Regions from separate parts of the Mesorhizobium sp. M1396 genome, predicted to be linked through region 3. Evidence: predicted binding sites of a transcription regulator. Region 3 holds the regulator's gene; each other region holds the start of a gene.
The links. The regulator PhoB, encoded in region 3, activates phosphate uptake and scavenging genes when phosphate is short. The targets are predictions, from matches to a motif close to TGTCATNNANCTGTCAT.
Positions count from the first base shown of each region.

Region 1: the regulator PhoB is predicted to act here: its motif matches at 1,101-1,117, upstream of ppk2 (polyphosphate kinase 2).
Region 2: the regulator PhoB is predicted to act here: its motif matches at 1,020-1,036, upstream of NKH02_RS26230 (RNA degradosome polyphosphate kinase).

Region 1 is NZ_JAMYLA010000055.1:9,448-11,651, forward strand. It holds gene ppk2 (polyphosphate kinase 2) at 73-993, opposite strand; gene NKH02_RS27855 (aldo/keto reductase) at 1,275-2,204, shown strand, end outside.
Region 2 is NZ_JAMYLA010000048.1:53,368-55,571, reverse strand. It holds gene NKH02_RS26230 (RNA degradosome polyphosphate kinase) at 1-855, opposite strand, end outside; gene NKH02_RS26225 (zinc-finger domain-containing protein) at 1,100-1,345, shown strand; gene NKH02_RS26220 (FAD-dependent monooxygenase) at 1,365-2,204, shown strand, end outside.
Region 3 is NZ_JAMYLA010000016.1:114,918-117,121, forward strand. It holds gene eglC (endo-1,3-1,4-beta-glycanase EglC) at 1-76, opposite strand, end outside; gene phoB (phosphate regulon transcriptional regulator PhoB) at 814-1,503, opposite strand; gene phoU (phosphate signaling complex protein PhoU) at 1,523-2,204, opposite strand, start outside.

The sequences.
Region 1 (2,204 bases), on a different contig from region 3:
TAAGTCAGCGCCGCCCCTGATCCGCCTGCCGGCACCTTCTCCCCGTATAGTGACGGGGAGAAGGGAGAATCTTCAGTACTTCTCCGGCACGTAGAGCTCGCGCGGCAGGGTCTGGCGCTCGTATTCGGGGTTGAAGACGCGCTCCGGCAGCGTGATCTCCTCGTGCGGCACCTCTTCATACGGCATCTGCTTGAGCAGGTGATCGATGCAGTTCAGTCGCGCCCGCTTCTTGTCGTTGCCTTCGACGATGAACCAAGGGGCTTCCGGGATGTTGGTGCGGATGAAGGTCTCTTCCTTGGCCTTGGTGTACTGTTCCCAGCGGACGCGCGACTGCAGGTCCATCGGCGACAGTTTCCACTGCTTCATCGGATCGTGGATGCGCATCAGGAAGCGCATCTGCTGTTCCTCGTCGGTGATCGAGAACCAGTATTTGACCACGGTGATGCCCGAGCGGACCAGCATGCGCTCGAACTCCGGCACGTCGCGGAAGAATTCTTCCACCTGATCGGGCTGGGCAAAGCCCATCACCCGTTCGACGCCCGAGCGATTGTACCAGGAGCGGTCGAACAGCACGATTTCGCCGCCGGCCGGCAAATGCGGGACATAGCGCTGGAAATACCATTGCGACTTCTCGCGTTCGGTCGGCGCCGGCAGTGCCACGACACGGCAGATGCGCGGATTGAGCCGCTGGGTGATGCGCTTGATGACGCCGCCCTTGCCGGCCGAATCGCGCCCCTCGAAGATCACCACCAGCTTCTTCTTGTGGTAGGCGACCCAGGACTGCAGCTTGATCAGTTCGGACTGCAAGGTGATCAGGTCGCGAAAATACTGCATGCGATCGATCGAAGGCGGATGCGCGTTCTTGTAGATCTTGGCGATCTCCATCGACAGCGCCGGCTCCGACATTTCGAGCTCATAGTCCTCGTCGAGCGTGTCGGCGAGCTCGGCCTCAAGCCAGTCCCTGGCTGGGGAATTCTGTTTTAGCTCGGTCATATCAGCTGCTCCACCTGCAAGCCCTGTCGATCCACGTCCGGCGCCCCAAACCCCTGGCTTACGTCTCGGAGCGCCAACACCTGAGCCGACTTCAATATAGGCCGGCAATGACGGTTTTATTGCAGCCTGGAACATGACGTCGCCGCTGCAAATCCCGTGAGGCATGATGGATCCGTTGTCTTGGCATGGCGACAAACCGCTCAAATTGTCCTACAAATAGCGGCCACATTCGGGGCGGCCTTCCCCAACGCCCCTTCCCCAATGCAATAGCGAGGGCTGACATGGAATACCGCACTCTCGGCCGTTCCGGCCTGAAGGTTTCGACGCTGACCATGGGCACGATGACTTTCGGCGGCGCCGGCGTGTTTTCGGCTGTCGGCAAGACCGATCTCGACGAGGCGCGCCGGATGATCGATCTCTGCATCGATGCCGGCATCAACGTCATCGACACCGCCAATGTCTATTCGAACGGCATTTCGGAAGAGATCATCGGCGAAGCGCTCGGCGGCAAGCGCAAGGGCGACGTGCTGATCGCCTCCAAGGCGCGGATGCGGATCGGCAACGGTCCGAACGATGAAGGCCTGTCGCGTCATCACCTGATCCGCGAATGCGAGAAGAGCCTGAAGCGGCTCAAGACCGACGTCATCGACATCTACTTCCTGCACGAATGGGATGGCGTGACACCGCTGGAGGAAACCATCGCCGCGCTCGACACGCTGGTTGCCCAGGGCAAGATCCGCTATGTCGGCTGTTCCAACTATTCCGGCTGGCAGGTGATGAAGGCGCTCGGCATCAGCGACAGCCATCACCAGCCACGCTTCGTCACCCAGCAGATCCACTACACGCTGGAAGCGCGCGAGGCGGAATATGAATTGCTGCCGATTTCCGTCGACCAGGGGCTAGGCGTTCTGGTCTGGAGCCCGCTTGCCGGCGGATTGCTGTCCGGCAAATACCGCCGCGACAGCCCCACCGCCCGCCAGCTCGCCGGCTGGTCCGAACCGCCGATCCGCGACGAGGACCGGCTGTGGCGGATCGTCGACGTGCTTGTCGAGATCGGCACGCAGCGCGGCGTTTCGGCGGCGCAGGTGGCATTGGCCTGGCTGCTCGGCCGACCTGCGGTCTCCTCGCTGGTGATCGGCGGCAGGACCGAAACGCAGTTCAGGGACAACATCGCGGCGGCAAGCCTGGTGCTCACCGGCGAGGAACGCGGT
Region 2 (2,204 bases), on a different contig from region 3:
AGGCATCAGCCTGTCGAATTCGATGCGGATGACCGAGCCGCGGCGGCGCCGCTTCAGCGCCGTCTCGAACAGGCGCACGAGATCTTCCGACTCTTCCTCGACCTCGATATCGCTGTCGCGGATGATGCGGAACGTGCCTGAGCCCTTGACCTCATAGCCAGGGAAGAGCTTTCCGATGTACAGGCCGACCGCCTCTTCCAGCGGGATGAAGCGGACATGGCGTTTGCGGTCCGGCAGACGGATGAAGCGCTTGAGCGCCACCGGAAGGCGCAGCAGCGCGCTCATCTCTTCGCCGTTCTTGCGATGACGCAATTGCAGCGCCATCGAGAAGCCGAGATTGGGGATGAACGGGAAAGGGTGCGCCGGGTCGATCGACAGCGGGGTCAGCACCGGAAACACCTGCTCCTGGAAATGGTCTTCCAGCCAGATTTTCTCGTCCTTGGTGAGCGCGTCGCGGGTGATGGTCTCGATGCCCTCCTTGTTGAGCAGCACGGTGAGCGCTGACAGGCTCTTCTGCTGGTCTTCCTGCAGCCGCTCGACCTCGCGCAGCAGCTGTTCCAGCTGCTGTTCGGGAGTGCGCCCGTCAGGGCTTTTCAGCACGATGCCTTCGCGCACCTGGCCGGCGAGGCCGGCGACGCGCACCATGAAGAACTCGTCGAGATTGGCGGCCGAGATCGACAGGAAGCGGACACGCTCCAGCAGCGGATGATTGAGGTTCAGCGATTCTTCGAGAACGCGCCGGTTGAACTGCAGCCAGGAAAACTCGCGATTGACGAAACGATCGGGATTGCCGCCTTCGGGACTTGCCGCCTCGACGTTGGTGAATTCGCTCTGCACCGGCTTCAGTTCGTTCATATTCCCGCTCTTCCACACCGTCTGCCGCCAGAGTGCCGCGCGTCGTTCAGGACGCGCAAAGGACGCTCTGCCACTCCAAGGCCACGCATGATCCGTTCCGAAAACCGAAGTCGGTTTTCCGGGCCATGCATTAACCGGCTTAACTTATCCTCTGACAGGCTTTTGCGACAGTTTCATTTCATCGAACTTGCAAAGAGGCCTGTTATGATCCAGATGCAGAAGAGACTGCGTTAAGGAGACGACGATGGCAGGCGGTTCCATTCCCCATTTCCAGAACGATGCGGGCTACCCGGCTATCGACATCGGCGTCAAGGAATTCATGTGCACGGGCGCCAACCCGCCTTTCGATCACCCGCACGTGTTTCTCGACATGGGCGACGACAATGAAAAAGTTTGCCCCTATTGCTCGACGCTCTACCGCTATTCGCCCAAGCTGAAGGCGACGGAGACGCTGCCGGCCGGCTGCATCTATATCGACCAGGCCGCCTGATTCTTTCGCGACAAGCTCGATGAACGACATACGTTCCCGGCAAGTCCTCATCGCCGGGGCGGGCGTCGCCGGGCTGACCGCAGCGGTTGCTTTCGCCAAACGCGGCTATTCCGTGCGGGTGTTCGAACAGGCGCAGCGCCTGGAGGCGGTAGGCGCCGGCCTCCAGCTTTCTCCCAACGCGACGCGCATCCTTGGCCAGCTTGGCGTGCTCGATCGTCTGCTGCCGGCAGCGGTGCGGCCGGAAGCCGTGGTCTTGAAGGACGCCGCGACCCTCCGTGAACTGGCACGCGTACCGCTCGGACAGGTCGCCGAGGCCCGCTGGCAGGCACCCTATCTCGTCGCCCACAGGGCCGATCTGCAGAGTGCGCTGATGGCGCGTGCCAACGAGATCGCCGAGATCGCGATCGTCACTGGCGCCCACATCGACAGCGTTGCCACGGGCACCCATGGCATCACCGCGACGGCCGAGATCAACGGCAAGACCATCACGGCCGAGGGGTTCCTGCTGGTCGGCGCCGATGGCGTCTGGTCATCGGTGCGCGGGCTTGTCGATTCGGCCAAGGGGCCGGCCTCGCCAAGAAGCCGCTTTTCCGGCGAACTGGCCTGGCGCACGACCATTGCCGCGCAGAGTGCCGCAGGGCAGGCTTTCGCGGCGATCGGCGCTCCGGACTGCGTCACCACCTTCCTGCACCCGGGCTTCCATATGGTCGCCTATCCCGTCAGCAAGGGTGACGCATTCAATCTCGTCGCCTTCACCAAGGGCGAGCGCATTGCCGAAGGCTGGTCCGGCCATGCCGATCCCGGCATCCTCGCCGGCGCGGTGCGCGGCGCCGCGCCTGGCCTTGCAAGACTGGTGGAA
Region 3 (2,204 bases):
CAGTGGCCGAGAACCAATGAGTGGAAGCGCCGGTGTAGGGAAGAGGGACGCCTTTGGCGTTTACGACGGTGCTCATCAGAAATCCTTCCTCATGGTATTCGACCTGGTGAAATCATTCGATACGAGTCCCAGCGACTGCTTCCCAAGCAACGTTGCAACGGATGAAATAGTTCCAGGGAATCGTCATCCGATCCGAGATAATATTGACCATTCGGCGCACATACACTGAATAAAGAGAAGGAATCCGTCCTCCGTCAAAAATGTAATTTTAATAAAATTCTATATTTATGTGAAAGTCGCGTGCTTTGACGGATATAGATACATGCATTAGTTCAAACCTCGCTAGAAGGAGCACGATTTGGAGGGCAGAGTTTTACGGGCAAAATGGCGATTATGACCGACTAATCGCGAACCGTTCTTCCCGCGGCCAGCCGGACACAACAGCAGTTTGAGAGATCGCAGAGCAATCGAGTTGTGAAGGGACCGACCAGTTAGCCACGCACAATCAATTCCAGCATGGCTCACTCCGCTGCGGACGTTTCGCTGCGACCGGGCAACGAGCGCGAAGGGTCGGTTAAAGATTTCAATCCCGCCTGCTTGAATGTCCGCCACCGCATTTTGGATGCCAGAAGCCGCCTGTCGCCTTGGCCCAAATGCGGTCATTCGAAAACTGATGGGATGACCGCATTTGGGCGCCACATGCTCGTTCTCCACCGATGAGACGAATGCAACATTCCACCCTTCGCGGCCGTTGGCGACCGCCTGCTGACCGAGTTTGAACCTGGGTTCCGATTTATCGGGATGGGATGGGAATTAATCTTCCCTGATCGCGTAGCCTGCACCTCGAATGGTGCGGATGACGTCGGGCATGCGGCCGTTGTTGACCGCCTTGCGCAGCCGGCCGACATGCACGTCCACCGTGCGTTCGTCGATGTAGATCGTCTCACCCCAGACATTGTCGAGCAGCTGGCTGCGCGAGAACACGCGGCCGGGATGGCGCATCATGAATTCGAGCAGGCGGAATTCGGTCGGCCCGAGCCGGATCTCGCTCTTCTTGCGATAGACCCGATGCGATTCTCGATCGAGCACGATGTCGCCGACCTTCAGCACGCTGGACAGCACTTCCGGCTTGGCACGGCGCAGCAGCGCCTTGACCCTGGCCATGAACTCCGGCGTCGAGAAAGGCTTGACCAGATAGTCGTCGGCGCCGGTCGAGAGGCCGCGCACGCGGTCGCTCTCCTCGCCGCGCGCGGTCAGCATGATGATCGGCAGCCGCTCGGTCTCGGGGCGCATTCGCAGGCGTCGGCAGAGTTCGATGCCGGAAACCGCCGGCACCATCCAGTCGAGCACCAGAAGGTCAGGCACGTTCTCCTGCAGCCGGATCTCGGCCTCGTCGCCGCGCGTCACCACCTCGACCTGATAGCCCTCGGACTCCAGATTATAACGGAGCAGCACGCCTAGCGGCTCCTCGTCCTCCACCACCATGATGCGTGGCGCGATCATCGGCTGGTCACCCCTGTCGTCATGCCGCCGGCGCGGACATTGTCGTCTCGTCCTGCTTCGGACGATTGGCCGGCAGCTGCGTGCCGGTCAAAACATAATAGGCATTTTCCGCGATGTTGGTGACGTGGTCGCCGATGCGCTCGAGATTCTTGGCGCAGAACAAAAGATGCGTGCACGCGGTGATGTTGCGCGGGTCTTCCATCATATAGGTGAGAAGTTCGCGGAACACGGAGGTGTATTTGACGTCGATGCGTTCGTCGTCGGCACGCAGTTTCGCCAGCGCGGCGGCGTCACGCGCCGCATATTCCTCGATGACGCCCTGCACCTGGATCAGCACCAGTTGTGCCATTCCATCGATCGAGTGCGAAAGGTCGCGCGGCGTAACGCTGAGGCCGACAGTGCCGACGCGCTTGGCGATGTTCTTGGCAAGGTCGCCGATGCGTTCGAGATCGCCGGCCATGCGGATCGAACCGACGACATGGCGCAGATCGTCGGCCATCGGCTGCCGCTTGGCGATCAGCGTGATGGCGCGGTCGTCGAGCTCCCGCTGGCGCGCGTCCATGATCGCGTCGTCGGAGACGACGCGCTGTGCCAAGGCGTTGTCGGAATTCAACAGCGCCTTGGTCGCACCGCCGACCATCGAGCTGGCGAGATCGCCCATGTCGCTGATCAGCTTGCTGATCTGACCGAGATCCTCGTCG